3 regions of the Pseudomonas sp. SA233 genome follow, and region 1 is predicted to be linked to each of the others. Evidence: predicted binding sites of a transcription regulator. Region 1 holds the regulator's gene; each other region holds the start of a gene.

Region 1 (9,758 bases):
AGCGTTCGTGGTTTTCGTGTTCCTCGGTATGACGACGGCGACGCATGGGTTACTCCATGAAGCCTTGCAGCTTCAGCTCGATCGAGCGCGGGTTCTCACCCTCGGCAATCGACAGCAGGCCCTCGAGCAGCATCTCGCGGTAGCGCGACTGGCGCATGACGATGGCCTTGAGCTTGCTGGCGATCGGCAGCAGCACCAGGTTGGCGCTGGCCACGCCGTAGATGGTCGCGACAAAGGCCACGGCAATGCCGTTGCCCAACTGCGACGGGTCGGCCAGGTTGCCCATCACGTGAATCAGGCCCATCACCGCACCGATGATGCCGATGGTTGGCGCGTAGCCGCCCATGCTCTCGAACACCTTGGCGGCTTGGATATCACGGCTTTCCTGGGTCAGGAAGTCGACTTCGAGGATGCTGCGGATGGCCTCCGGCTCGGCACCATCCACCAGCAACTGCAGGCCCTTGCGCGCATAAGGGTCAGGCTCGCTGTCGGCCACCCCTTCCAGGCCCAGCAGGCCTTCCTTGCGCGCGGTCAGGCTCCAGTTGACGACGCGGTCGATCCCGCCCGCCAGGTCTACCCGTGGCGGAAACAGGATCCAGCGCAGAATCTGCAAGGCACGCTTGAACGACGACAGCGGCGACTGCAGCAAGGCCGCCGCCAGGGTGCCGCCCAGCACGATCAGTGCCGCCGGGCCATTGATCAGGGCGCCGACATGGCCGCCTTCGAGGAAGTTGCCACCGACGATGGCGACAAACGCGAGGATCAGTCCGATCAGGCTGAGCACGTCCATCAGACGCACGCCTCCACCAGGTGCTTGCCGATTTCGTCCAGGCTGTACACCGCGTCGGCAAGGTTGGCCTTGACGATGGCCATGGGCATGCCATAGATCACGCAGCTGGCTTCATCCTGGGCCCAGACCGTGCTGCCGCCCTGCTTGAGCAGGCGCGCCCCTTCACGACCATCGGCACCCATGCCGGTAAGCACCACCGACAGCACCTTGTCGCCATACGACTTGGCCGCCGAGCCGAAGGTGATGTCCACGCACGGTTTGTAGTTCAGACGCTCGTCACCGGGCAGGATCTTCACCGTCCCACGGCCGTCGATCATCATCTGCTTGCCACCTGGGGCCAGCAGGGCCAGGCCCGGGCGCAGCATGTCGCCGTCCTCGGCTTCCTTGACGCTGATGCGGCACAGCTTGTCCAGGCGCTCGGCAAAGGCCTTGGTGAACGCCGCCGGCATGTGCTGGATCAGCACGATCGGCGCCGGGAAGTTGGCCGGAAGCTGGGTCAGCACCCGCTGCAGCGCGACCGGGCCACCCGTGGAGGTACCGATGGCCACCAGCTTGTAAGGCTTGCGCTTGGGTGCCGGCGAGTGTGCTGGCGCCGCAGCCGGGGCCGCTGCACGGGCAGGCGCAGGCGTGCGCGCCGCTGCCGGGCTGGCGAAACTGCTGGCAGCTGCGTGACCGCTGCCTGCTGGCGCGGGTACGGGTGCGGCAACCGGCGCATGGCTGGCGTAGCTGCCAAAACGGCGGTTGCTGCGGGAAATGGTATGCACCTTCTCGCACAGCAGTTGCTTGACCTTGTCGGGGTTGCGCGAGATGTCCTCGAAGTTCTTCGGCAGGTAATCCACCGCACCGGCATCCAGCGCATCGAGGGTGACACGGGCGCCTTCATGGGTCAGCGACGAGAACATCAACACCGGCGTCGGGCAGCGCTGCATGATGTGCCGCACCGCGGTGATGCCGTCCATCATGGGCATTTCGTAGTCCATGGTGATGACATCGGGCTTCAGCGCCAGCGCCTGGTCGATTGCTTCCTTGCCGTTGGTCGCGGTACCCACTACCTGGATCGTCGGATCCGCCGAGAGGATTTCCGAGACGCGGCGGCGGAAGAAACCGGAATCATCCACCACCAGGACCTTGACTGCCATAAACACTCCATTAGGCGGCGCTACCCGCCAGGGTGCGCCACCGAAATCAAATACGCCGCGCGGCGTAACGCTTGAGCATGCTCGGTACGTCGAGAATCAACGCGATGCGACCGTCGCCGGTGATGGTGGCCCCGGACATGCCCGGGGTGCCCTGCAGCATCTTGCCCAGCGGCTTGATTACCACTTCTTCCTGGCCAACCAGTTGATCGACGACAAAGCCGATGCGCTGGGTGCCGACCGACAGGATCACCACGTGGCCCTCGTGCTGCTCTTCGTGCACCTGGCCCTGGACCAGCCAGCGCTTGAGGTAGAACAGCGGCAGCGCCTTGTCGCGTACGATCACCACTTCCTGGCCGTCGACCACATTGGTGCGCGACAGGTCGAGGTGGAAGATCTCGTTGACGTTGACCAGCGGGAAGGCAAACGCCTGGTTGCCCAGCATCACCATCAGGGTGGGCATGATCGCCAGGGTCAGCGGCACCTTGATGACGATCTTCGAGCCCTGGCCCTTGGCCGAGAAGATGTTGATCGAGCCGTTGAGCTGGGAGATCTTGGTCTTCACCACGTCCATGCCCACACCGCGGCCGGACACGTCGGAAATCTCGGTCTTGGTCGAGAAGCCCGGGGCGAAGATCAGGTTGTAGCAGTCCGACTCGCTCAGGCGATCGGCGGCATCCTTGTCCATCAGGCCCTTTTCCACGGCCTTGGCGCGCAGGATGTTGGGGTCCATGCCCTTACCGTCGTCGGAGATCGACAGCAGGATGTGGTCGCCTTCCTGCTCGGCCGACAGCACTACGCGGCCGGTGCGCGCCTTGCCGGAGGCTTCACGCTCTTCGGGCATTTCCACGCCATGGTCGACAGCGTTGCGCACCAGGTGCACCAACGGGTCGGCCAGGGCCTCGACCAGATTCTTGTCGAGGTCGGTCTCTTCGCCGACCAGCTCCAGGTTGATTTCTTTCTTGAGCTGGCGGGCCAGATCACGCACCAGGCGCGGGAAGCGGCCGAAGACTTTCTTGATCGGCTGCATGCGGGTTTTCATCACCGCGGTCTGCAGGTCGGCGGTGACCACGTCGAGGTTGGACACGGCCTTGGACATGGCCTCGTCACCGCTGTTAAGGCCCAGGCGCACCAGACGGTTACGCACCAGGACCAGTTCGCCGACCATGTTCATGATCTCGTCCAGGCGCGCGGTATCGACCCGCACGGTGGTTTCCGCTTCGCTGGCGCCATGCTTGTCGGCGGCCGGGGCCGGGGCGCGGGGTGCTGCGGCAGGTTTGCTGGCAGGCGCCGGCGCAGGAGCCGGGGCAGCTGCTGCTGGCTTGGCCACGGGCGGGCTGTCGGCCTTGGCCGCTGCCGGCACTTGCACCTTGGTTGCAGCCGGGGCTTCGACGGCGGCCACGTCGCCGCCGAACTTGCCTTTGCCGTGCAACTGGTCCAGCAGCGCCTCGAACTCGTGCTCGCTGATTTCATCGCTGGCTGCACTGGTGTCAGTTGCAGCAGGCGCCGGCGCCTTGGCAGCGGGCAAGGCATCGGCCTGGAAGGTGCCCTTGCCATGCAACTGGTCCAGCAGCGATTCGAATTCGGCGTCGGTAATTTCGTCGCTGGCCGCTTCCGGCGCGCTGGCAACCGGCTGCGCGGCAACTTCGGCGCTGAACTGGCCTTTGCCGTGCAACTGGTCGAGCAGCGACTCGAACTCGGCGTCGGTGATTTCGTCACCTTCACCGCTCACGGTCTCGCCCTGCATCTGCTCGTCGGCCGCAGCTTGCGCCTTGACCGCATCGAGCGAATCGAGCAGCTGTTCGAACTCGCTGTCGGTGATGTCCTGCTCCTCGGCAGGCGCTTCGGCAACCGGTGCCGGTGCCGCGGCGGCAGGCGCTTCAACGGCCACGGCGCCCCCCGGCTCGGCCAGGCGCGACAGCGCCGCCAAAAGCTCGGGGGTAGCCGGGGTCACTTCGGCGCGCTCGCGCACCTGGCCAAACATGCTGTTGACCGTGTCCAGTGCCTCGAGCACCACATCCATCAGTTCCGCGTCGACCCGGCGCTCACCTTTGCGCAGAACGTCGAACACGTTCTCGGCGATATGGCAGCACTCCACCAGCTCGTTCAGCTGAAGGAAGCCGGCGCCCCCTTTTACAGTGTGGAAACCGCGAAAGATCGCATTGAGCAGGTCGGCATCGTCGGGCCGGCTTTCCAGCTCGACCAGTTGCTCGGACAGTTGCTCAAGAATTTCGCCGGCTTCTACCAGGAAATCCTGGAGGATTTCTTCATCGGCGCCGAAGCTCATCAAACGTGCTCCTTAAAAACCCAGGCTGGACAGCAGATCATCGACATCGTCCTGACCGGACACGACGTCTTCACGCTTATCGGCATGAATCTGCGGACCTTCACCCCGAGTCGGATGTTTTTCTCGATCTTTTTCTGCGCGCAGTTGATCGTGGTCATGCTGGATGCCCGCAAAGCGGTCGACCTGGCTGGCCATCAGCACCAGTTTGAGCAGGTTGCTTTCCACCTCGGTGACCAACGTGGTGACGCGCTTGATCACCTGGCCGGTCAGGTCCTGATAGTCCTGGGCCAGCAGAATGTCGTTGAGGTGGCCGGCGACCTTGCGGTTACCTTCGGCGCTGTGCGTCAGGAAACTGTCGACGCGCTTGACCAGTTCACGGAACTCCGGCGCAGCCACTTCGCGGCGCATGAAACGCTGCCAGTCGGTGCTCAGTGCCTGGGCCTCGCTGGCCAGGTCGTTGAGCACCGGGGTGCTTTCCTCGACCAGGTCCATGGTGCGATTGGCCGCGCCCTCGGTGAGCCTGACCACGTACGACAGGCGCTCGGTGGCGTCGGTTATCTGCGACACCTCCTCGGCCTGCGGCATGGTCGGGTCGATCTGGAAACTGACAATGGCACTGTGCAGCTCGCGGGTCAGCTTGCCGACTTCCTGGTACAGGCCGCGGTCGCGGGTCTGGTTCAACTCGTGAATCAGCTGCACCGCCTCGCCGAAACGGCCCCGCTCCAGGCTTTCGACCAGCTCCTGGGCATGCTTCTTCAGGGTCGATTCGAACTCGCCCAAAGACGTTTGTGATGAATCCATGGCGCGCCCCCCTGACGTGACTCAGCCGTTGACGCGTTCGAAGATCTTCTCGATCTTTTCTTTGAGCACCTGGGCGGTGAACGGCTTGACCACGTAGCCATTGACGCCGGCCTGTGCCGCTTCGATGATCTGGTCGCGCTTGGCTTCGGCGGTCACCATCAGCACCGGCATGGTTTTCAGGCGATCGTGGGCACGCACCTTGCGCAGCAGGTCGATGCCGGACATCCCAGGCATGTTCCAGTCGGTCACCAGGAAGTCGTAGTGGCCGTTCTCCAGCATCGGCAGCGCCGTAGTGCCGTCATCGGCTTCTTCGGTGTTGGTGAAGCCCAGGTCACGCAACAGGTTCTTGATGATCCGCCGCATCGTCGAAAAGTCGTCAACGATGAGGATTTTCATGTCTTTGTTCAAGTAGACCTCCAAGCAGTCTCAAACGCGCTCGGCCCCGAGCGCGCATTCACAATTCGGTACAACGTAGAAAACGACTGCAACGACAACGGGCTCAACGCGCCCGCCATTCCCCCAGGCGGCTGCGCAGGCGCGCGGCACACTGGCTGTGCAACTGGCTGACCCGCGACTCGCTGACCCCCAGCACCTCACCGATTTCCTTGAGGTTCAGCTCTTCGTCGTAGTACAGCGCCAGCACCAGGCGCTCACGCTCCGGCAGGTTGGAGATGGCCTCGGTCAGGGCGGCCTGGAAGCGCTCGTCCTCCAGGCCGCGCGCAGGTTCTACCTGGCCACTGGCGCCATCCTCATGCAGCCCTTCGTGCTCACCGTCCTGCAACAGGTCGTCGAAGCTGAACAGGCGGCTGCCCAGGGTATCGTTCAAGATCCCGTAGTAATCATCGAGACTCAATTGGAGTTCGGCAGCAACTTCATGATCTTTAGCGTCACGGCCGGTTCTGGCTTCAACCGCACGCATCGCGTCGCTGACCATGCGGGTGTTGCGGTGCACCGAACGCGGTGCCCAGTCGCCCTTGCGCACTTCGTCCAGCATGGCCCCGCGGATGCGGATGCCGGCGTAGGTTTCAAAGCTGGCGCCCTTGCTGGCGTCGTACTTGTTGGCCACTTCCAGCAGGCCGATCATGCCGGCCTGGATCAGGTCCTCGACCTGCACGTTGGCCGGCAGCCGCGCCAGCAGGTGGTAGGCGATGCGCTTGACCAGCGGGGCGTAGCGTTCGATCAGCTCGTACTGGGCGTCTTTCGACGCTCGGCTGTACATCTTGAAACCGCTGGCGTTCATAGCACTGGACCCGCGCTGGTGGGTTGCACCAGACGCTCGACAAAGAACTCCAGATGGCCACGCGGGTTGGCAGGCAGCGGCCAGCTGTCGACCTTCTGGGCTATCGCCTTGAAGGCCAGCGCGCATTTGGAGCGTGGGAAGGCTTCGTACACGGCACGCTGCTTCTGCACCGCCTTGCGCACGCACTCGTCATACGGCACGGCGCCCACGTACTGCAGGGCAACGTCGAGGAAGCGGTCGGTGACCTTGGTCAGCTTGGCGAACAGGTTGCGGCCTTCCTGCGGGCTCTGCGCCATGTTGGCCAGCACGCGGAAACGGTTCATGCCGTAGTCGCGATTGAGCAGCTTGATCAGGGCGTAGGCATCGGTGATCGAGGTGGGTTCATCGCATACCACCAGCAGCACTTCCTGGGCGGCGCGGACGAAGCTGACCACCGAATCACCGATACCGGCCGCGGTGTCGATCACCAGCACGTCGAGGTTGTCGCCGACTTCGCTGAACGCCTGGATCAGCCCGGCATGCTGGGCCGGGGCCAGGTGCACCATGCTCTGCGTGCCCGAGGCAGCCGGCACGATGCGCACTCCACCAGGGCCCTGCAACATCACGTCGCGCAGTTCGCAGCGCCCTTCGATGACATCGGCAAGGGTCCGCTTGGGGGTAAGGCCCAGCAGTACGTCGACATTGGCCAGGCCCAGGTCGGCGTCGAGCAGCATGACCCTGCGGCCAAGCTCGGCCAGCGCCAGGGACAGGTTCACTGAAACGTTAGTCTTGCCGACGCCACCTTTGCCACCGGTCACGGCGATCACCTGTACGGGATGCATGCTACCCATGTCTGTTCTTTACCTTGTCTCGCTGGGACTCAGGCCACACGTAGGGCAATTCTGCGTACCCTTTGGCATAGCTACCTTGCACACACTTCATCATCAACCCGCTCGCCGTGGGTTGTGATAGAGATCAGCGAACATGTCGGCCATGGCCTCTTCGCTGGGCTCGTCCTGCTGCTGCACATTGACCGCGCGGGTGACCAACTGGTGCCCCCGAGGCAGGTGCAGGTCGTCAGGAATGCGCGGCCCGTCGGTCAGGTAGGCCACTGGCAGTTCATGACTGATGGCAAGGCTCAGCACGTCGCCAAGGCTCGCCGTTTCATCGAGTTTGGTCAGGATGCAACCAGCCAGGCCGCAGCGCTTGTAGCTGTGGTAGGCGGCGGTCAGCACCTGCTTCTGGCTGGTGGTGGCCAGCACCAGGTAGTTCTTCGCGGCAATGCCACGCCCGGCCAGGGTATCCAGTTGCATGCGCAGGGCCGGGTCGCTGGCCTGCAGGCCGGCGGTATCGATCAGCACCACGCGCTTGCGCAGCAGCGGCTCCAGCGCCGCAGCAAGCGACTGGCCCGGGTCGACGTAGGTCACCGGCACGTTGAGGATGCGGCCCAGGGTCTTGAGCTGCTCCTGGGCGCCAATTCGGAAGCTGTCCATACTCACCAGCGCCAGGTTCTGCGCGCCGTACTTGAGCACGTAGCGGGCGGCCAGCTTGGCCAGGGTGGTGGTCTTGCCCATGCCGGCCGGGCCGACCATGGCAATCACCCCACCCTCTTCGATCGGCTCGACCTCGGGGATTTCGATCATCCGCGCCAGGTGCGCAAGCAACATGCGCCAGGCCTGGCGTGGCTCGTCGATCTCGGCAGTCAGGTCCAAAAGTTCACGGGCGATCGGCCCGGACAGGCCGATACGCTGCAGCCGGCGCCAGACGGTGGCCTGCTGCGGCTTGCTGCCCTGCAGCTGGTTCCAGGCCAGCGAGCCGAGCTGCACTTCCAGCAGCTCGCGCAGGCCCGACAGCTCGGAGCGCATGGCATCGAACAGGCGCGGGTCGACCGGCGCCGACGCAGGCGCTGCAGCAGCCTCGGGAACATCGACATGCGGTTCGATCAACGGCTCGGCGGCGGTCAGCGACTGCCCGGCGAACAATTGGCGGTTGTTGTCGCTGCTGTCCTGGCGGTGGCCCAGCTCGGCCTGGGCAGTGGCGATGCGCGTATGCGTCTTGCGCAGCTCTTCTTCCAGTTCGGCGTTGGGCACACGTGGAGCCAGGGCGGACAGCTTGTAGTCCAGCGCGGCCGTCAGCTCGACACCGCCGGCGATGCGACGGTTGCCGATGATGGCGGCATCGGCGCCCAGCTCATCACGGACCAGCTTCATGGCCTGACGCATATCGGCGGCGAAAAATCGCTTAACTTGCATTATCCCCTACCTCAGCCGTTAGGGCCCACGGTGGCAACGATGGTGACTTGCTTGTTGTCCGGTATTTCCTGATACGCCAGAACATGCAAATTCGGTACAGCCAGGCGGCCGAAACGCGACAGCATGGCGCGGATCGGGCCGGCGACCAGGAGGATGGCCGGCTGGCCCTGCATTTCCTGGCGCTGGGCCGCCTCGATCAGCGAACGCTGCAGCTTCTCGGCCATGCTCGGCTCCAGAAGAACACCGTCTTCCTGACCTTGCCCGGCCCTTTGCAGACTATTGAGCAAAATCTGTTCCAACCTTGGCTCCAGGGTAATCACTGGCAGCTCCGACTCAACGCCGACAATGCTTTGCACGATGGCGCGACACAATCCGACGCGCACCGCCGCCACCAGCGCGGCGGTATCTTGACTCTTGCCGGCGTTGTTCGCGATCGCCTCGGCGATACTGCGGATATCGCGCACTGGCACCTGTTCCGACAACAGCGCTTGCAGCACCTTGAGCAGGCCCGACAACGAAATGACACCCGGCACCAGCTCTTCTGCAAGTTTAGGCGATGCCTTGGCCAACACCTGCAGCAGTTGCTGGACCTCTTCATGGCCGATCAGCTCGTGGCAGTGCTTCTGCAGAATCTGGTTCAGGTGGGTGGCCACCACGGTACTGGCGTCGACCACGGTGTAGCCCAGCGACTGCGCCTGGGAGCGCTGGCCGACATCGATCCACACGGCTTCAAGGCCAAACGCCGGGTCACGCGCGGCAATGCCGTTGAGGGTACCGAACACCTGCCCCGGGTTGATTGCCAGTTCGCGATCCGGGTAGATCTCGGCTTCGGCCAGGATCACCCCCATCAGGGTCAGGCGATAGGCGCTGGGCTGCAGGTCAAGGTTGTCGCGGATGTGCACGGTGGGCATGAGGAAGCCCAGGTCCTGCGACAGCTTCTTGCGCACGCCCTTGATCCGCGCCAGCAACTGGCCACCCTGGTTGCGATCGACCAGCGGGATCAGCCGGTAGCCGACCTCCAGACCAATCATGTCGATCGGTGTGACGTCGTCCCAACCCAGCTCCTTGGTTTCCAGCGCGCGTTGTGGCGATGGCAGCAGGTCCTGCTGGCGCTGCGCTTCCTGCAGCGCCTGCGCCTTGGCCTTCTGCTGCTTCTTCCACACCAGGTACGCGCCACCACCGGCCAGCAGGCCAAGGCTGAGGAAGGCCACGTGCGGCATGCCCGGCACCAGGCCCATGACGATCATCAGCGCGCCGGACACCGCCAGGGCCT
Region 2 (9,758 bases), 440 kb from region 1:
CACGCAGGCACATTTGCCGCACTGGCTGGCGACGTTGGTGGCGGCTCGCACTTCCTTGTAGCTGCAGCATCCTTCATAGATCGCATCGCGGATCTGTCCGTCGGTAACGCCGACACAAAGACACACATACATAAAGGCTGACCATCGTTGGTGGGCTCGATGGAGTGGAGCTTAATGTTAATGAGAATGCTTGTCAAAGGAGTTTCTGAAAGGGCCGTGCTTGAGCGACCGGCGGTTGCTTCGTCGTTGGAGTCGGCCTGTCACCAGAAGCCGTGTATGATGGACGGCCTTTGTTGGATGTCGGGCAAGCCCGTCTGGCCCGGCAAACGGTTTTTCACCCTCATCAGGAGATTACAATGAGCGTACTCGTTGGTAAGAAAGCCCCCGATTTCACCGTTCCGGCCGTGCTGGGCAACGGCGAGATCGTCGACAGCTTCAACCTGGCTTCGGCCATCAAGGGCAAGTACGGCCTGGTGTTCTTCTACCCGCTGGACTTCACCTTCGTCTGCCCGTCCGAGCTGATCGCCCTGGACAACCGCATCCCTGACTTCCAGGCGCGCAACGTGGAAGTGATTGGCGTGTCGATCGACTCGCACTTCACCCACAACGCCTGGCGTAACACCCCGGTCAACAACGGCGGTATCGGCCAGGTCAAGTACACCCTGGCTGCCGACATGACCCACGAAATCTGCAAGGCCTACGACGTCGAGTCCGAAGGCGGCGTAGCCTTCCGTGGCGCCTTCCTGATCGACACCAACGGTGTTGTCCGTTCGCAGATCGTCAACGACCTGCCACTGGGCCGCAACATGGACGAGCTGCTGCGCCTGGTCGACGCCCTGCAGTTCCACGAAGAGCACGGCGAAGTCTGCCCTGCCAACTGGAAAAAAGGCGACAAAGGCATGAACGCTTCCCCAGAAGGCGTTGCTGCCTACCTGAGCGAGAACGCTGGCAAGCTGTAATTGCCGCGTGCATGAAAAAACCGGCCCTTGTGGCTAATGCCAGTCAGTTAAGACTGACGCTTTGAGCTTTAGCCCGTAGGCCGCAAAATCCGATGCTTGGAAACGAGCATCGGATTTTTTATGCGCCTGTCACAAGCCCTCTCCCTCACTCACGAAATGGCATCGCGGCCACATGCCCTCGAGGGGCTGGGGGCGTTGCTCGATCCTGATCTTGTGCAACAAGCTTTTGAGACGGCAGGTGTCGCGACCATTCGCAAGCGACGCCTCCCGCTTGAGAGCCTGGTGTGGTGCATCATCGGCATGGCGCTGTTCCGCCGTATGTCGGCTTGGGATGTCGTAAACCACATGGACATCATGCTGCCGGGCAAGAGGCCTCTGGTGGCCCCCAGTGCTGTTGTACAAGGGCGGCAGCGACTGGGCAGTGAAGCTGTACGTGAAGTTTTCACGCTCACTCAGCAGCGGTGGCACGAAGAAACCAAGCACCCGCACTGGTTGGGCTTGACGCTGCTTGGTGTGGACGGTGTTGTCTGGAGTACGCCTGACACAGCTGAAAACCGTGCGTTTTACGGGGGCGCTACCAATCAGCATGGGGATGGCGGTTTTCCTCAGGTTAGGATGGTCTGCCAGATGGAGCTGACCAGCCACTTACTGATAAACAGCACTTTCGAGAGCTACCACAGTAGTGAAATGAAGCTGGCAGAGCAGCTGATCGCGACCACGCCGAACCACTCGCTGACCCTGTTCGATAAAGGTTTCTATTCGTTGGGCTTGCTGCACCACTGGCAGTCACAAGGTGAGCATCGACACTGGCTGATCCCTGTGAAAAAGGGCACTCAGTACGAGGTGGAACACACGCTAGGACGCAACGATGCCGTGGTCGTCCTGCGCACATCGCCCCAGGCCCGCAAGCAATGGCCAGGCTTGCCGCTGGAAATGCGGGCACGACTGCTGAGCAAAACAATCAAAGGAAAGGTTGTGAGTGTCTTGACCTCAATGACCGATGCGCAGCGCTTCCCTGGCGATGAGATCGTTGATCTTTACAGTCAGCGCTGGGAAATCGAGCTGGGTTATCGGGAGATCAAACAAGGACTTCTGGGGGGCGAATACACCCTGAGAAGCAAGACGCCGGAGATGATTGCGCAAGAGCTGTGGGGCGTGCTGTTGGGCTACAACCTATTGCGTTATCAGATGGTGCAGATGTCGAGACAGTGCCCAGGCGTGTACCCATGCGAGATGAGCTTTACCGCTTGTAGCTGGGCGATTCTGGGCTTGCTGCATGGCACGTCATTAAACCATCCCGGCAACTTGCCAGGTTTTTTGGCAGATCTGCAGGCGTCAGCGGCTCAGTATGTCCTACCCCATCGGCGACCCGATCGATGGTTCCCCAGAGTGGTGAAGCAGCGCCCTGCAAAATATCCGACCCGAAAATGAAAATGCCAGTCAGCTTAACTGACTGGCATTAGCCCTTGTGGCCGGTTTTTTTTGTGCCGTCCTGTGCCGGCCTCTTCGCAGGCTTGCCCGCTCCCACAGGAATCGCACAATGGCTGAGGCCACTGCAGTGCCTGTGGGAGCGGGCATGCCCGCGAACGCTTTTGCAGATCAATCGTTGAAATCGCGCCAGCCGCCCATCTCTTTCCAGCGGTTGACGATGCCGCAGAACAGCTCGGCCGTCTTCTCGGTGTCATAGCGCGCCGAGTGCGCCTCACGCCCGTCGAAGTCGATGTCGGCGCTCTGACAGGCCCGCGCCAGTACGGTCTGGCCATAAGCCAGGCCCGCCAGGGTAGCGGTGTCGAAGCTGGAGAACGGGTGGAACGGGTTGCGCTTCAGGTCATTGCGCGTCACCGCCGCATTGAGGAAGCCCAGGTCAAAGCTGCTGTTGTGGCCGACCAGGATCGCCCGCTTGCAACCATTGGCCTTGAGCGCCTTGCGTACGCCACGGAAGATGTCGGTCAGCGCACTTTCTTCGCTGACTGCCATACGCAGCGGGTGGTCCAGCTTGATCCCGGTGAATTCCAGCGCGGCCGCCTCGATGTTGGCGCCCTCGAATGGCTCCACGCGGTGGAAGTAGGTGTGCTCGGGGAACAGGAAGCCCTTTTCGTCCATGCCGATGGTGACTGCGGCAATTTCCAGCAGGGCATCGGTAGCGCTGTTGAAGCCGCCGGTTTCAACGTCTACCACTACCGGCAGATAGCCGCGGAAACGCTCGGCCATCGGGTGGCGCGAGCCGCTGCTGCCTTGGGTGTCGAGGTCGTCTTCGTAGAGGTCTTCGCTCACGCGTTTTCCTCCAGCAGGCGCCAGCGCAGTTTTTCGCCGGCGCGCAGCGGGACCACGGTCTGCTCGCCAAACGGCAGGCTATCCGGGGCGGTCCATTCTTCGCGGACCAGGGTAATGGTGTCGGTGTTTGCCGGCAGGCCGTAGAACGCCGGGCCGTGCAGGCTGGCAAAGCCTTCCAGCTTGTCCAGCGCGTTACGCTGCTCGAAGGCTTCGGCGTACATCTCGATGGCTGCGTAGGCGGTGTAGCAACCGGCGCAACCGCAGGCGGCTTCCTTGGCGTGTCGGGCGTGCGGGGCCGAGTCGGTACCCAGGAAGAACTTCGGGTTGCCGCTGGTGGCCGCATCCAGCAACGCCACCTGATGGGTGTTGCGCTTGAGGATCGGCAGGCAGTAGAAGTGCGGGCGAATGCCGCCAACCAGCATGTGGTTGCGGTTGTACAGCAGGTGCTGCGCGGTGATGGTCGCGCCGACGTTGGCCGGGGCCTCGGTGACGAACTGCGCGGCATCGCTGGTGGTGATGTGCTCGAACACCACCTTCAGTGTCGGGAAGCGCTCGACCACACGGCGCATATGCTCGTCGATGAAGCGCTTCTCGCGGTCGAACACGTCGATCTCGCTACGGGTCACTTCGCCATGCACCAGTAGCGGCATGCCAACTTCCGCCAGCGCCTCGATGGCCGGGAAGATGTTGTCGATGCTGGTCACGCCCGAGTCGGAATTGGTGGTGGCGCCAGCAGGGTACAGCTTGGCGGCATACACGAAACCGCTGGCCTTGGCCGCGCGGATGTCCTCGGGGCTGGTGCGGTCGGTGAGGTACAACACCATCAGCGGCTCGAAGCGGCTGCCAGCCGGGCGGGCGGCCAGGATGCGCTCACGGTAGGCGCCGGCCTCTACGGCATTGCGTACCGGCGGAACCAGGTTGGGCATGATGATGGCACGGGCGAAAGTACGCGCCACATCGCCAACGGTGTGGGGCAGGACGGCACCATCGCGCAGATGGATGTGCCAGTCGTCGGGACGCAGGAGGGTCAGGCGATCGGACATTGGGGATTCCAGGCGGGTCGAACTCAAGCCCCAATGCTACCGGAAAACCCTGGGTGGAGCACGGCTATCAAGTTTTCCGCCAGGCGTCCGATAGCCTGCAGGTAAGCCGTCAGAATTTGTGGAGCCGCCCGTGCGCCAGCGTTACCTAGCCCTGTTGACCCTGTTCGCCAGCCTGCCGGCCGGTGCGCTGACCTTCCAGACGCGCATGGAAAACATTGCCTGGAAGGTCGAGGGTGACCAGTTCGAATGCCGGCTGATCCAGCCGATCGATGGTTTCGGCAGTGGCGAGTTCGTGCGCCGCGCGGGCGAGCAGCCGGTGTTCCAGTTGCGCTCGGACAGCAACGTACTGGGGACGGGCACGGCCACATTGCTGGCAGCTGCTGCGCCGTGGCAGCCTGGGCGCAGCGACATCAATCTGGGCAGCGTGCGCATGGCCCGTACCGGGGTGTTGTTCAGTTCGTCCCAGGGCCAGGCCAGTCGCCTGATCAACGGCCTGCTCGATGGGCGCAGCACGGTGGTACGCAATTATGCCGGCGAGGCGGGCAGGCCGATGGAAGTGCGTGTGCTGCCGGTCAGCTTCGCCAAGGCCTACAACGACTATCAGGCCTGTGCCGGCAAGCTGCTGCCGATGAACTACGATCAGGTGCGTCAGACCCAGGTGGGCTTCCCCGGGGGAGGCTTCGAGCTGGATGGCGCGGCCAAGGCACGGCTGGATGTGATCCTCGACTACATCAAGGCTGACCCGACCGTTAACCATGTAGAGCTCAACGGCCACTCCGACAACAGTGGCAATCGCCTGACCAATCGCGACATGTCGCGCCGCCGGGCACTGGCGGTAGCCGACTACCTCAAAGCCCACGGCGTTCCGGAAGAGCATATTACCGTGCGTTTCCATGGCGAGCGTTACCCATTGGCGAAGAACACCAATGCTGCCAACCGGGCGCGTAATCGTCGGGTGAATATCGAACTGGATCGGGTGGCGGTCATCGAGAAGCCGGCTGAGAAGCCTGTCGAAAAGGCCCCTGAGCCAACACCTGCCAAGTCCTGAAGGCTGCTCCCACAGGGCATTTCATAATTTCCGACGGTAAGTCGCCCTTCCGAAACTTCTTGTCGCTTTGTCGTCAGAAGCTGTCGCCCCACTGTAAATTTATCCGTAACGTCGTTAGAATCGATCCCTTTCCGTACAACCCCGTGGAGTGATGGCATGGCGGACGTAAAAAAGGTCGTACTGGCGTATTCCGGCGGCCTTGATACTTCGGTGATTCTCAAGTGGCTGCAGGATACCTACAACTGCGAAGTGGTGACCTTCACCGCTGACCTGGGGCAGGGCGAAGAGGTCGAGCCGGCTCGTGCCAAGGCCCAGGCAATGGGCGTTAAAGAGATCTACATCGACGACCTGCGCGAAGAATTCGTGCGTGATTTCGTGTTCCCGATGTTCCGCGCCAACACCGTCTACGAGGGCGAGTACCTGCTGGGTACTTCCATCGCCCGTCCGCTGATCGCCAAGCGCCTGATCGAAATTGCCAACGAAACCGGCGCCGACGCCATTTCCCACGGCGCCACCGGCAAAGGCAACGACCAGGTGCGTTTCGAGCTGGGTGCCTACGCGCTGAAGCCAGGCGTCAAGGTAATCGCCCCATGGCGTGAGTGGGACCTGCTGTCCCGCGAGAAGCTGATGGACTACGCCGAGAAGCACGGCATCCCGATCGAGCGCCACGGCAAGAAGAAGTCGCCGTACTCGATGGACGCCAACCTGCTGCACATCTCCTACGAAGGCGGTGTCCTGGAAGATACCTGGACCGAGCACGAAGAAGACATGTGGCGCTGGAGTGTCTCGCCTGAGAACGCCCCGGATCAGGCTACCTACATCGAGCTGACCTACCGCAACGGTGACATCGTTGCCATCGACGGTGTCGAGAAGACTCCGGCCACCGTCCTGGCCGACCTGAACCGTATCGGTGGTGCCAATGGCATCGGCCGTCTGGATATCGTCGAAAACCGTTACGTCGGCATGAAGTCGCGCGGTTGCTACGAGACCCCTGGTGGCACCATCATGCTCAAGGCCCACCGTGCCATCGAGTCGATCACCCTGGACCGCGAAGTCGCTCACCTGAAGGATGAGCTGATGCCGAAGTACGCCAGCCTGATCTACACCGGCTACTGGTGGAGCCCGGAGCGTCTGATGCTGCAACAGATGATCGACGCTTCGCAGGTCAACGTGAACGGCGTGGTACGCCTGAAGCTGTACAAGGGCAACGTCACCGTTGTCGGCCGCAAGTCGGACGACTCGCTGTTCGACGCCAACATCGCTACCTTCGAGGAAGATGGTGGCGCCTACAACCAGGCGGATGCAGCTGGCTTCATCAAGCTCAACGCCCTGCGTATGCGCATTGCTGCCAACAAGGGCCGCTCGCTGCTCTGATTGCCGTCATGTGCAGCAAGAACCCCGGCTCAGGCCGGGGTTTTTTTTCTGTGGAATCAGTGGCCGTCGTTTGCCACCTGTTCATCAAGCGCGCTGATCGATAGTTGCGCGCACTGGCGTCTGTCCAGGTTGCAAAAGCGCCAGGTGCGAGATTGCTGAGGCGGTTGGGCGAGGGCGGACAGCAATTGCTGCTCCATCATGCGATAGGCATCGGGGCCGGAAAACATGAACGTGACAGGCTCGCCCTGCAGCGCTTCGCCGGTACTACCGGGAATTGCATGCTTGGCCACATCACTCGGTGTCGATGTGTTGTCGTTTGGCGTCCTGTTTGGCGACGGGTCGTAGAACGACTTGTAATTGAAGTTGAGCGTGAGGAAGAACAGTGCCGTCAGGAAGAATGGGAAGCCCACCAGGAACCAAGTATAGAGCTTTTGACTGGACTCGCTGAGAAACGGCAATGTGGCAAGGGCGGAGGCTTCGATAATCCCTGCGAAGATGGCAATGATCGTCAGCGGGGCGACAGGTTGTACTTGGTGCATATGGGTCGTCTCCAGCGATTTTGCATATCTTTGCCTTACCGCGCTGCTCAACTAAAGACTGGATTGTTTCCCGTGAGAATAATCGCTCGAAATCCTGGTGATGTTGCCTGTTCAGGCATTTGAATTGAACATTTCCCGAGGTATCGGCCGGTTTTCAACTGGTGCACTTTTACAGGCCGGTGATACCGTTCATTCGGTAACAGGGAATTTGATTGTTACAAGTACATCAGTTGAGTGTAGGAAATTTCTGTAAGTGTTGTAGGTTCCATCTGTTCATATATTTCGCCGGTAAATCACCGCGCCAGCAGGCGCTCTGTAGGTTATCTTGGCGGGCCAAAGCAAAAGCAATGAATGGATATCGCATGAATAAAGTGCTTATCGTGGATGATCATCCGGTCATACGCCTGGCCGTACGCATGCTGATGGAGCGGCATGGGTATGACGTCGTGGCGGAAACCGACAACGGAGTGGCTGCGCTGCAACTGACACGGCAACACCTGCCGGATATCGTGGTGCTCGATATCGGCATCCCCAAGCTGGATGGCCTGGAAGTAATCACCCGCATGACGGCCTTCAGTCCGGGCAGCAAGGTGCTGGTGCTGACATCGCAGGCCCCCGGCAACTTCTCGATGCGCTGCATGCAGGCGGGGGCGGCGGGGTATGTGTGCAAGCAGCAGGAACTCACCGAACTGCTGAGCGCCATCAAGGCCGTACTGTCGGGCTACAGCTACTTCCCCAACCAGGCCCTGCATGTATCACGTGGAAGGGGGGGGAGCGAGACGGACATGGTCAACCGCCTCTCGGCACGGGAGATGACCGTGTTGCAGCAGCTGGCGCGAGGGCGTTCCAACAAGGAAATTGCCGACAGCATGTTCCTCAGCAACAAGACGGTCAGTACCTACAAGTCGCGCCTGTTGCTCAAGCTCAATGCACGATCGCTGGTCGACTTGATCGAGCTGGCGCAACGGCAAGGGTTGAGCTGATCGCCAAGGCCGTAAAGCCTCCAGCCAGGAGGCTTTGCCAAGGTTACAGATCGTAGTCGAAGTCGGCCAACTGCTTCTGCAGGCGCCTTTCCTCCAGCATATTGTCGATGGTGCGGCGCTTGCTCAGGTTGGTCTTTGCGGTTTCCACCTGGGGTTCCGCTTCGTCATCTGCGGCAACAAAATCATCTTCGATCGACAGGTCGTCTTTATCGCTACTCATGAGTCGCTCCAAGCCAAGGGGCCATTGGCCGTCCTTATAACCAGAAAGCAGACGCTGGTAAAAAAGATTTTTTCAATCGCAGTGGGTGGTTTCGAGCTATCGACTCAATCGTCGGAGGTCTTGTGCTTGTACTCGCACAAGTCTTCAATCCGGCAACTGCCGCAGCGTGGCTTGCGTGCCTGGCACACATAGCGCCCGTGCAGGATCAGCCAGTGGTGGGCGTCGAGCAGGTAATCCTTTGGTACGAACTTGATCAGCTTTTTCTCCACTTCCAGCACCGTCTTGCCTGGCGCAATGCCCGTACGGTTGCTGACCCGGAAGATATGGGTATCCACCGCCATGGTCGGCTGGCGGAACGCTGTGTTGAGCACTACGTTGGCGGTCTTGCGGCCAACGCCGGGTAGCGCCTCCAGGGCTTCGCGAGTCTGCGGGACCTGGCTGTCATGGTGTTCGATCAGCAGCCGGCAGGCTTCGATAACGTTCTTCGCCTTGCTGTTGTACAAGCCAATGGTCTTGATGTACTCACTCAGGCCTTCGACGCCCAGCGCATAGATGGCCTCGGGGGTGTTGGCGACCGGGAACAGGCGTGCGGTGGCCTTGTTGACGCCGACATCGGTGGATTGCGCAGACAGTGTCACGGCGACCAGCAACTCGAACGGGGTGGTGTACGCCAGTTCGGTCTTCGGGTCGGGGTTGTCTTCGTGCAGCCTGCGAAAGATCTCCAGGCGTTTGGCGGCATTCATGAAATCAGAGCTTTCCTTGATGACGTGATTGGGCAGGGCCCGGACGCAGGCGATTGTACAAGGCCAACAGCAGTCCGAGCAGTAGCAAGGCGCCCGGGGCCAGGCTGGCCAGGTGCAGGCCGATACCGTCGGCCAGCCATTGGCGGCTGGCACCAAGCAGCAGGCATGTGGCAAGCAGCGCGCAAAGGTGGCCGGCGAGCAGGCGCCAGCGCCCTTGATCGGGCAGCAGGTAGTCAATGGCCAGGCATTGCAGGCACAGCAGTGCGGGATAGTGGCCGAGGGAGAGTGCCAGTGGCAGCAGCCAGGCACGCAGTGCCAGTTGCAAACAACTGGCCAGGGCCGCCAGAACCAGCAGGCTGGCCAGTACATAGGTCCAGGTGACAGACCGTCGGCGCAGGGGGGCCATTGATAGCTGGTGAAGGCTGCTCAGCAGCACTGCGCACACGCCTATGGTGGCGCCGTCGCTCAGTGTTCGGGTGGCGCCCAGCAGAGGCACCAGGCTTGCGCCGAGCAGGTAGAGCCTATTCATGCGTGGCGCCCTCCAGCAATACGCTGCGCTGCTCATCGAAGTAGCT
Region 3 (9,758 bases), 140 kb from region 1:
ACAAAGGCCGCTGCACCTGGGTGGGTGCAGCGGCCTTTTTGTGTCTGCCAGTTGTGTGTTGCCTGTACCGGCCTCTTCGCGGGCTTGCCCGCTCCAACAGGTACCCCACAGCACTCGAGGCCTGTGATATTCCTGTAGGAGCGGGTTTACCCGCGAAAGGGCCAGTACAGGCAACCGGGACCTATCAGGCCAGCTTAACCGCCGCTACCGATTTACGCGACATCAGGCTGACCACCACAAAGCTGACCAGACCAACTGCCAGGCTGTAGTAGATCGGCGTATTGGCCTCCAGCCCATCCTTGAACATGAACAGCAGCGCGGTGGCAAAGCCCAGCGACATGCTGGCGATAGCCCCGGCGGTGGTAGCGCGCTTCCAGAAGATCGCCCCGATCAGCGGGATCAGCATACCGCCGACCAGCAGGTTGTAGGCCAGGGTCAGGGCGTTGATCACATCGTTCACCACCAGCGCAATGCCCAGCACCACCAGGCCGGTGAGCAGGGTGAACAGGCGGCTGACGCCCAGGCTCGACGCCTTGCCGCCACGCAGCTTGGGCAGCAGGTCTTCGGTCAGGGTGGTGGACGCAGCCAGCAGGCCAGCGCTGGCGGTGGACATCATGGCGGCCAGCGCCGCTGCCATCAGCAGGCCACGGATGCCATCGGGCAGCGTGGTCTTGATCATCTCGGCAAAGGCATTGTTAGGGTTGGCGAGGTCGGGCATCAGCACATGCGCAGCCATGCCGATCGCGGCGCAGGCCAGGCCGTACAGTATGCAGTACACACCGGCGGTGGTGCCGGCACGCTGGCAGACCTTCTCATCACGGGCAGTGAACACCCGCTGCCAGATGTCCTGGCCGATGAGGATGCCGAAGAAGTAGATCAGGAAGTAGGTGATGATGGTGTCCCAGCCAATGGTGGTCAGCTGGAAGCTGGCCGCCGGCAGCTTGGCCACCAAGGTGTCCCAGCCACCGGCCTTGTACAGGCACACCGGCAGCAGGATGAACATCAGGCCGACGGTCTTGATCACGAACTGGACGATGTCGGTCAGCGTCAGCGACCACATGCCACCAATGGTCGAGTACAGCACCACCACACCACCGCCCAGCAGCAGCGAGGCCCAGAACGGCAGGTCGAGCAGCACCTGCAATACGGTGGCCATGGCCAGGGTCGAGGTGACGCCGATCATCAGTGCGTAGGCCAGCATGATCACGGCGCTGGCCTGGCGTGCGGCCGGGTTGTAGCGCTGTTCCAGCACCTGGGTCACGGTGAAGATGCGCAGGCGCAGCAAGGGTTTGGCCAGCACCAGGTTGAGGGCGATGATGCCCAGGCCCAGGGCTGCGCACAGCCAGAAGCCGGAGATGCCGTGGACGTAGCCCAGGCGTACGGTGCCGACGGTGGAAGCGCCACCGAGTACGGTGGTGGCCATGGTGCCCATGTACAGGACCGGGCCGAGGTTGCGCCCGGCCACCAGGTAGTCCTCATGGGTTTTCGCGCGCCGCATGCCGTACCAGCCAAGCCCGAGCATGCCGGCGGTATAGATCATTACAACAATGATGTCCAAGGCCATTGGGGGTCTCCCGATTATCTTTATTATGGCGAGATCGACCACGCGGGCGGGTTCACGGCGCCCGGCGGTCTTGTCGTATTGTTGGCGGGCCTCTGTGGCCCTCCCTCATGGCTCCTGCCGGGGTATAGCGGTATTAACGACGCACTACGCCCGGTAGCACGCAGAGCATCTCGAACAGCAGGTTGGCACCGAGCAGCGAGGTGTTGCCGGTGGTGTCGTAAGGCGGGGAGACTTCGACGAGGTCACAGCCGATCAGGTCCAGGCCGTGGCAGCCGCGAATGATCTCCATCGCCTGGATGGTGGTCAAGCCGCCGATTTCCGGGGTGCCGGTACCGGGAGCCCAGGCCGGGTCGATGCCATCGATGTCGAACGACAGGTACACCGGGCCACCGCCGACCTTTTCGCGCACTTCGGCCATCAGCGGTTCCAGCGACTTGTGCCAGCACTCTTCGGCCTGGACTACACGGAAGCCCTGGCGGCGGCTCCAGTTGAAGTCATCGGCGGTGTAGCCCTGGGCGCGCAGGCCGATCTGCACCACGCGCTCGCAATCGAGCAGGCCTTCTTCCACGGCACGGCGGAAGGTGGTGCCATGGGCGATCTTCTCGCCGAACATGTGGTCGTTGACGTCGGCGTGGGCATCGATGTGCACCAGGCCGATCTTGCCGTGCTTCTTGTGCAGCGCGCGCAGGATCGGCAGAGTGATGGTGTGGTCGCCACCCAGGGTCAGCGGGATGATGTTGTGCTCGAGGATCTCGTCATACGCTTCTTCGATGATGCGCACTGCGTCCAGCAGGTTGAAGGTGTTGATCGCCACGTCACCGATGTCGGCCACCGACAGCGAGTCGAACGGTGCAGCTCCCGTGGCCATGTTGTACGGGCGGATCATCACCGATTCGGCGCGGATCTGACGCGGGCCGAAACGGGTGCCGGAGCGCAGCGAAGTACCGATGTCCAGTGGCACGCCGATGAAGGCGGCGTCCAGGCCTTGGGCACTTTGCAGGTGGGGGAGACGGAGCATGGTGGCGATGCCGCCGAAACGCGGCATTTCGTTGCCGCCCAGTGGTTGGTGGAGGATCTTGTCCACGGTGGGCCTCATCAGTCGGTCGATTGTTCTGTTTGTTCGAACCTGTGCCGCCGCGCGCCTTCCAGGTGTGGTCTTGCCGGCGGGCAGGGACATTTCGGCCAAGTCTGCTGAAGGTAGTGCCGGGGAAAAATCGCTACCGGCAAATACTTAGTTCAGGAATTTCTGAACTAAAGGCGGCAGAGCGGTTAGACTGCGCGCTAATACCCCCTGCGGAACCGTTGCACCATGGCCTCGACCTTGCCCGACCTGAAACTGCTGCGCATCTTCGTCAGCGTGGTGCGCCACCAGGGCTTTGCCAATGCCCAGCGCGAGCTGAACCTGTCGACCTCGGCCATCAGCACCTACATGAGCCAGCTGGAAGGTGCCCTGGGGATCGTGCTGTGCCACCGTGGCCGTGGCGGCTTCAGCCTGACCAGCAAGGGTGAGCTGTTCCACCAGGAAACCCTGCGCCTGCTGGCCGAGCTGGACGGCTTCGAACAGTACGCCGCCGCCCTCAAGGGCGAGTTGCGTGGCACCCTCAACCTGGGGGTGATCGATTCCACGGTCGGTGACAGGGCCTTGCCGCTGGCCGAAGCCATCGGCGCCTACAGCCAGGAACACCCGGCGGTGCACCTGCATTTGTCGGTATCCAGCCCTTACGAGCTGCAACTGGGTGTGCAGGACAACCGTCTGGACCTGGCGATCGGGGCGTTCTCCTCGCGCATGAGCGGGCTGCTCTATCAGCCGCTGTACCGTGAGCAGCACTGGCTGTACTGCAGCAGCCGCCACCCGTTGTATGCCGAACGGCGCATCCCCGAGCAGGTGGTGACCCAGCAGCGCATGGTCGGGCGTGGCTACTGGAGCCAGGCCGAACTGGCCCGGCATGGCTTCAAGCACAGCGCGGCGACGGTGGAGAGCATGGAGGCGCAGTTGATCCTGATTCTGTCCGGGGCCTACATCGGCTACCTGCCCGAGCACTATGCCCAGGCCTGGGTCGACAAGGGCGACTTGCGCGTGCTGTCGCCGTCGACCTTCGGCTACCAGGCACCATTCTCGCTGATCATTCGCCGCGGGCGCAGCCGCGAGCCATTGATCCAGACCTTCCGCGACCTCCTCAAAAGCCAGCTCAACGTGGGCTGAAGCCCGGCATATGCTGTATTTCGTCGGCACCCGTTAAATTGTTGGTGCTGTCGACCGACAACGTAATGGCGTCCTGCTATATATCAAATTTGCGTGTGCTGCTGTCTACCTCCCTTTCATCCTGCAAGGATTGCCCAAGATGCGCATGAATTTGCCCGTCACTGAGCACGAAAGAACCTTTCCCAACGATCAACGCCTGATTTCCACCACTGACCTCAACAGCCGCATCACCTACTGCAACGACGCTTTCGTGGCGATCAGCGGGTTCACCTACGACGAGCTGGTCGGCCAACCCCACAACCTGGTGCGCCACCCGGACATGCCGCCGGCAGTGTTCGGCCACATGTGGGAAACCATCAAGCAAGGCAAACCGTGGATGGGGGTCGTCAAGAACCGGGCGAAGAACGGTGATTACTACTGGGTCAGCGCCTACGTCACGGCCATCTATGAGCAGGGCCGCATCAGTGGTTACGAGTCGGTGCGCTCGGTGCCCACTCGCGAGCAGATCCGTCGCGCCGAGGCGTTGTATGCGCGCCTGCGGGCCGGCCGCACACCGGTGCCGTGGGCGGCCCGCCTGCTGCATGGCCTGGGCCACGGTTGGCCATTGATAAGTGCGGGCCTGCTGTCGGCGGCGGGCTACCTGTGGCTACCGCCCTACGCGGCGCTCGGGGTGCTGATGGCCAGCCTGCTGGTGGCCTGGTATCTGGTCGAGCACCGGCAGAACCAGGCGGTCCGCCGCACGCTGGCCGAGCATCCCAAGGCCTTCACCAGCCCGCTGGTGGCACTGACCTACAGTGATAACCCAGGCCTGCAAGGCCAGCTGGATCTTGCCATCATCAGTGAAGAAGCACGCCTGCAAACGGCCTTGACCCGCCTGGTGGATGCCGGGGTCGGGGTGAAGTCGCGGGCAGCGCAGTCGTCCGACTTGTCCGATGCCCAGGCACAGATGCTCGACCGCCAGCGCAACGAGACCGACCAGTCCGCCGCCGCCATCGCGCAGATGGCGGCGACCATCCAGCAGGTTACCCACAACGTGCAGAGCACGGCGCACGCAGCGGGCGATGCCGACCAGCTGGCGCAACAGGGCAGCGAGCTGGCGATGCAGAGCCTGCAAGCCATGGGCAGCATGAGCAATGCGGTCAACGACATCGGCCAGGCGGTCAATGCCCTGGCCGAGCAGACCCAGTCGATCGGCAGCGTGGTCGATGTGATTACCTCGATCGCCGAGCAGACCAACCTGCTGGCGCTCAACGCAGCCATCGAGGCGGCGCGTGCCGGCGAACAGGGGCGCGGGTTTGCCGTGGTGGCCGACGAGGTGCGTTCGCTGGCCCAGCGCACCCGTGCCTCGACCGAGGAGATCCACCAGATCATCGCCTCGTTGCGCGCCGGTGCAGAGCGCGCGGTCAGCACCGCCAGCCGTGGCGAGCAGATCTCGCGGGACAGCGTGCACAGCGTCGAGGCGGTGCAGGCAGCGTTGAGCGGGATTGCCCAGGCGGTCAGCCGCATCACCGGCATGAGCCAGCAGATGGCGACGGCGTCGGAGCAGCAGAGCCATGTGGCCGAGGACATCAACCAGCAGATCGTGCGCATAGCCCACCTGTGCGACCAGAGTGCCGGGCAAGCCAGGCAGGGCGCTGAAATCAGCCAGGACCTTGAGCGCATGGCGGAATACCTGCATAGCCTGGCAGAGCGGTTCAACCGTTGAGATCGCCGGGGCCGCAAAGCGGGCCCCGGTTCTGTGGCAAACTGTTCCCGCCAAGGAGAACCCCATGCCCAGACCCCGCTGCGAGCGCTGCCAGCGCCCGCTCGACCATTGCCTCTGCTCACTGATCCCTGCGCTCGACAGCCGTACCCGCGTCATCCTGCTGCAGCACCCCAGTGAAACCGCCCATGCCTTGAATACCGCCCGCCTGGCCGCCCTTGGCCTGAACAACGCCGAGTTGCGGGTAGGCGAGGTATTCGATGACCTGAACGAATTGCTGGCGACCCCCGGTTACCGGCCGGCCCTGCTGTTCCCGGGCGACGACGCCCAGGAGTTGGTGGCCTATGGCGAGACGGACGACAAACCCTTGCTGTTGATCGTACCCGACGGCACCTGGCGCAAGGCGCGCAAGCTGCTGTACCTGAACCCGTTGCTGGAGGCGTTGCCGCGAGTGACGCTGGGGCCTGTCGCGCCTTCACGCTACCGCTTGCGCAAGGCGCCGGAGGCGGGGGCGTTGTCGACTATCGAGGCGGTGGTAGGAGCGCTGAACGCGTTGGAGCGGCCTGCCTGTTTCGATGCGCTGCTGGCACCGTTCGAGGCGTTGATCGAGGGGCAGATCAGGGCCATGGGTTTGGAGACGTTCCAGCGTAACCATGGTAGTGAGTGAGGGCAGGGGGCTGCTTTGCAGCCCATTCGCAGCACAAGGCTGCTCCTACAGGAAAGCGCGCAACATCTGTAGGAGCAGCCTTGTGCTGCGAATGGGCCGCAAAGCGGCCCCGGCTATCTCGAACCCGATCAACGCATATCAGGCAAACGCGCCTCGGTGCGTACTTCGGTGGTAGCCAGCGCTTCCGGCGGCAGCGAAATACGTTGCTTGGTCAACAGCTCGCCCATGGTCGCAAGCACGCGGTAGCGCGAGAACTCCTCGGTATAACGCACCTCGGTGTAGCGACGGTCGGCGTTGTACAGCTCGTTTTCACTGTCCAGCACGTCAAGCAGGGTGCGCTGACCCAGGCCGAACTGGTCCTGGTAGGCGGCACGCACGCGCTTGGTGGTCTCGGCGTATTCACGCGCAGTCGGCAGCTGCTTGCTGGCGTTGTTCATGGCGTTCCACGCCAGGCTCAGGTTTTCGGTCAGCTCACGCAGGGCGTTGTTGCGGATGTCGAGGGCCTGGTTGATCTTGTGCGCGTCGGACTGCAGGCGAGCCTTGTCGCTGCCGCCGCGGAACAGGTTGTAGTTCATCTCCACGCCGGCTTGCCAGTCGTTGTTGTTGTGGCCCTTCTCGCCACCGGTGTTGTTGTTGGCACCGGTAGCCAGAATGGCGTCGAAGCGTGGGTAGAAGGTCGACTTGGCCACTTCGTATTGCTGCTCGGCAGCATTGACGTCAGCCTGGGCAGACTTGATGTACGGGTTGTTCTGGCGCATGCCGTCGCGGGCTTCGTCCAGGGTGCCAGGCACTTCGCCCTTGATGGACTGCGGGCTTTCCAGCTCGTCCGGCATGCGGCCGACGACGCTGAAGAAGTTGGCCTCGGCATCGGCCAGGTCGACTTCGGCGGTGTCCAGGTTGTTTTCCGCCAGGGCGCGACGTGCGCGGGACTGGTCAAGGTCGGCGGTGCTGCCGACGCCGCGCTCGTTGCGCAGGCCGATCTGGTCGTTGACGCGCAGGTGGGCTTGCAGGTTGTTCCTGGCCAGGGTCACCAGTTCACGGCGTTTGAGCACTTCCAGGTACACCTCGACTGCACGCAGGGCGACATCCTGGGCAACGGCCTGGGTGTAGTAGGCGCGGGAGGTGGAGACCGCTTCGGTGCGGCCCACTTCATTCGAGGTGTTGAAGCCGTCGAAGATCATCTGCCGCAGGCGCAGCTCGGACTGGGTGTAGTTGAGGGTTTCCTTGTTGTGGTTGCCCTCGGCACGCGTCGTGGTGTTGTCAGAACGCTGGCGGCCATAGCCGGCAACCAGATCCACGGAAGGGTAGTAGCCACCACGCGCAAACTTCACATCTTCATCGGCAGACAGCTTGCTGTTGCGGTTGGAGCTGACCTGCGGGTGGTAGTCCACGGCGCTCTGGACAGCCTCGGTGATCGACATCGCCTGTACGTTGGCACTCGCCAGGGCCAACAGTAATGCACTGGTGATGGGGTTCAAAACGCGCATGGTACATCTCCCTGATCCTGGAATTGATCCTGCTGTTCGCCAAAAAAATGACGATAAAGTTATTTCATATAGTGTTGCAGGTTTTTAATAACACAGCTAAGTACATTCAACGCGATAGGCAAGAAGATTTATTCATATCAGATTGCCATAACCTAATTAAATTATCTAACAGGCTCGCAGGTGAACCTTGGAAATGGCGGCGTAAAACTCCATTAAGGCCAATGAATACAGGGCTTTAACCGAGTTCCAGAATCATTTCGGATAAGGGAAGCACGAATTAGGCGAAAGTGATATTTGGCGACAGAATATTGTCACTTTGGCTTGTGCAGGGTTTTCTGGCTGAGGATATACAGGCTTACCAGGACGGCACTGGACAACATGAAGATGCGTGCCCAGAACAGGGGCACCAGATAGCACGACAGGCCGATGCTGGCCCACATCAGGCCGATGGCGTAGACCTTGCCCTTGAGGGGGATACCTTCACCACTTAGGTAGTCACGGATCCATGGCCCGAGCTTGGGGTGATGAACCAGCCAGTGGTGAAAGCGCGGCGAACTGCGGGCAAAGCAGGCAGCCGCCAATAGCAGGAACGGGGTGGTGGGCAATACCGGCAGGAATATCCCCAACACCCCCAACGCGACGCTGAGCCAGCCGGTGGCCAGCAGCAGGTAGCGCACAGGCGACTTAGTGGTGACGTGGCTTGAGCAGTGCCGGCTTTTCGTCAGGGGCATGCAGCAGCAGGAACAGCGCCGTCAGTGCTTCGGGGATCTGTACGATCATGTCGTCCTGCAGGTTGGCGTTGCTGGCGATGTCGGCGAACTCCGGCTGCTCGTCGAACAGGCCCGAGCCGACCATGATTGGCAGCAGCATCTCGCTGACTTCTTCCTCGGCGTTTTCGAACCAGGCCTCTTCACGCAGGAATACGCCTTCCATGAAGCCGATGCACCAGCCGCGCAGGTCGGAATCGTCCGGCTCTTCGGTCAGGTCGAGGTCGCACGGCAGCTCGAATTCGTCGTCGCTGGCCAGCTGGCGGGCGATGTGTGCCTTGAGCGCCACCAGGGTGGCCTCGATCTCGGTGCGCTGAGCGTCGCTGGCGTAGTGCGGCTCTTCGGCGAACAGGGCGTCGATCCATTCGCGCTCGGGCACTTCCTCGGCATTGATCGACAGGGCGGTGAGGTAGCCGTGGGCGGCGACATAGTCCAGCGCTTCTTCGTGCAGCTCGTCGGCGTCGAGGAAGGCTTGCAGGCGGGTCAGTTGCTCGGCGAAGGACATTACAGGGCTACCTTGGGGAATAAACGATAACGAATTCTAGCACCTTGCGACGGCAGCGGGGCAAAGGGAACGTCTATCGCCGTGGTGCCCTGCGCGGGGCGGTGCTGCGGTATACTCCGCGATTTTTCATCCAGGGGCAGGATTTGCCGGCCGCCTGGCAAAAACCGCTTACGCATTTGGCGTGTGCGGGGCGGGTTTTTCGTCCAGCCTGTATCCGGGATGGTACGGCGATTTGTGGAGTTGCACATGCTCGAACAGGCTCAGCGCGTTCTCAAGGACGTCTTTGGCTACGACAGTTTCCGCGGGCGCCAGGCAGCGATCATCGACTGCGTGGCCAATGGCGGCGATGCCCTGGTGCTGATGCCCACCGGCGGCGGCAAGTCGTTGTGTTTCCAGGTGCCGGGGCTGTTGCGTCCGGGCCTGACAGTGGTGGTCTCGCCACTGATCGCGCTGATGGACGACCAGGTCGCCACGCTCGACGAACTGGGTGTGCCGGCCGCCGCGCTGAACTCCACGCTGACCCCCGAGCAGCAGCGTGACCTGGCCGGGCGCCTGCGCCGTGGCGAAGTGAAGATGCTGTACCTGGCGCCGGAACGCCTGGTGCAGCCGCGCATGCTCGACTTCCTGCGTGATCTGGATATCTCGCTGTTCGCCATCGACGAGGCCCACTGCGTGTCGCAATGGGGCCACGATTTCCGCCCCGAATACCTGCAACTGGGCCAGTTGGCCGAGCTGTTCCCGCATGTGCCGCGCATAGCGCTGACCGCCACCGCCGACATGCGCACCCGTGAAGAGATCGTCCAGCGCCTTCACCTGCAAGGCGCCGAACGCTTCCTGTCGAGTTTCGACCGGCCCAACATCTT

What was found. Region 1 encodes FliA, which starts transcription of late flagellar genes. Its sites were predicted from a motif close to CTAAAGTTTNNNNNNNNNNNGCCGNTAA; they were not measured.
Region 2: the regulator FliA is predicted to act here: its motif matches at 4,343-4,370, upstream of M1D87_RS20815 (flagellar protein MotY).
Region 3: the regulator FliA is predicted to act here: its motif matches at 3,801-3,828, upstream of M1D87_RS19490 (methyl-accepting chemotaxis protein).

Annotation. Positions count from the first base shown of each region.
Region 1 covers NZ_CP096449.1:4,078,637-4,088,394, forward strand. Annotated here, with positions in the region: gene motD (flagellar motor protein MotD) at 1-46, opposite strand, end outside; gene M1D87_RS18795 (flagellar motor protein) at 50-790, opposite strand; gene M1D87_RS18800 (protein-glutamate methylesterase/protein-glutamine glutaminase) at 790-1,929, opposite strand; gene M1D87_RS18805 (chemotaxis protein CheA) at 1,976-4,213, opposite strand; gene M1D87_RS18810 (protein phosphatase CheZ) at 4,226-5,014, opposite strand; gene M1D87_RS18815 (chemotaxis response regulator CheY) at 5,036-5,410, opposite strand; gene fliA (RNA polymerase sigma factor FliA) at 5,514-6,254, opposite strand; gene fleN (flagellar synthesis regulator FleN) at 6,251-7,084, opposite strand; gene flhF (flagellar biosynthesis protein FlhF) at 7,178-8,485, opposite strand; gene flhA (flagellar biosynthesis protein FlhA) at 8,497-9,758, opposite strand, start outside.
Region 2 covers NZ_CP096449.1:4,523,513-4,533,270, reverse strand. Annotated here, with positions in the region: gene M1D87_RS20840 (bacterioferritin-associated ferredoxin) at 1-132, opposite strand, end outside; gene M1D87_RS20835 (peroxiredoxin) at 357-959, shown strand; gene M1D87_RS20830 (IS4 family transposase) at 1,080-2,390, shown strand; gene rnt (ribonuclease T) at 2,559-3,170, opposite strand; gene pyrC (dihydroorotase) at 3,230-4,276, opposite strand; gene M1D87_RS20815 (flagellar protein MotY) at 4,407-5,324, shown strand; gene M1D87_RS20810 (argininosuccinate synthase) at 5,481-6,698, shown strand; gene M1D87_RS20805 (hypothetical protein) at 6,755-7,237, opposite strand; gene M1D87_RS20800 (response regulator transcription factor) at 7,600-8,220, shown strand; gene M1D87_RS20795 (PA3496 family putative envelope integrity protein) at 8,264-8,440, opposite strand; gene nth (endonuclease III) at 8,545-9,183, opposite strand; gene M1D87_RS20785 (NADH:quinone oxidoreductase) at 9,188-9,712, opposite strand; gene M1D87_RS20780 (RnfABCDGE type electron transport complex subunit G) at 9,705-9,758, opposite strand, start outside.
Region 3 covers NZ_CP096449.1:4,218,568-4,228,325, reverse strand. Annotated here, with positions in the region: gene M1D87_RS19505 (sodium:solute symporter family protein) at 185-1,564, opposite strand; gene speB (agmatinase) at 1,698-2,648, opposite strand; gene M1D87_RS19495 (LysR family transcriptional regulator) at 2,874-3,767, shown strand; gene M1D87_RS19490 (methyl-accepting chemotaxis protein) at 3,907-5,472, shown strand; gene M1D87_RS19485 (tRNA-uridine aminocarboxypropyltransferase) at 5,537-6,136, shown strand; gene M1D87_RS19480 (TolC family outer membrane protein) at 6,265-7,623, opposite strand; gene M1D87_RS19475 (YbaN family protein) at 7,935-8,354, opposite strand; gene M1D87_RS19470 (YecA/YgfB family protein) at 8,308-8,895, opposite strand; gene recQ (DNA helicase RecQ) at 9,142-9,758, shown strand, end outside.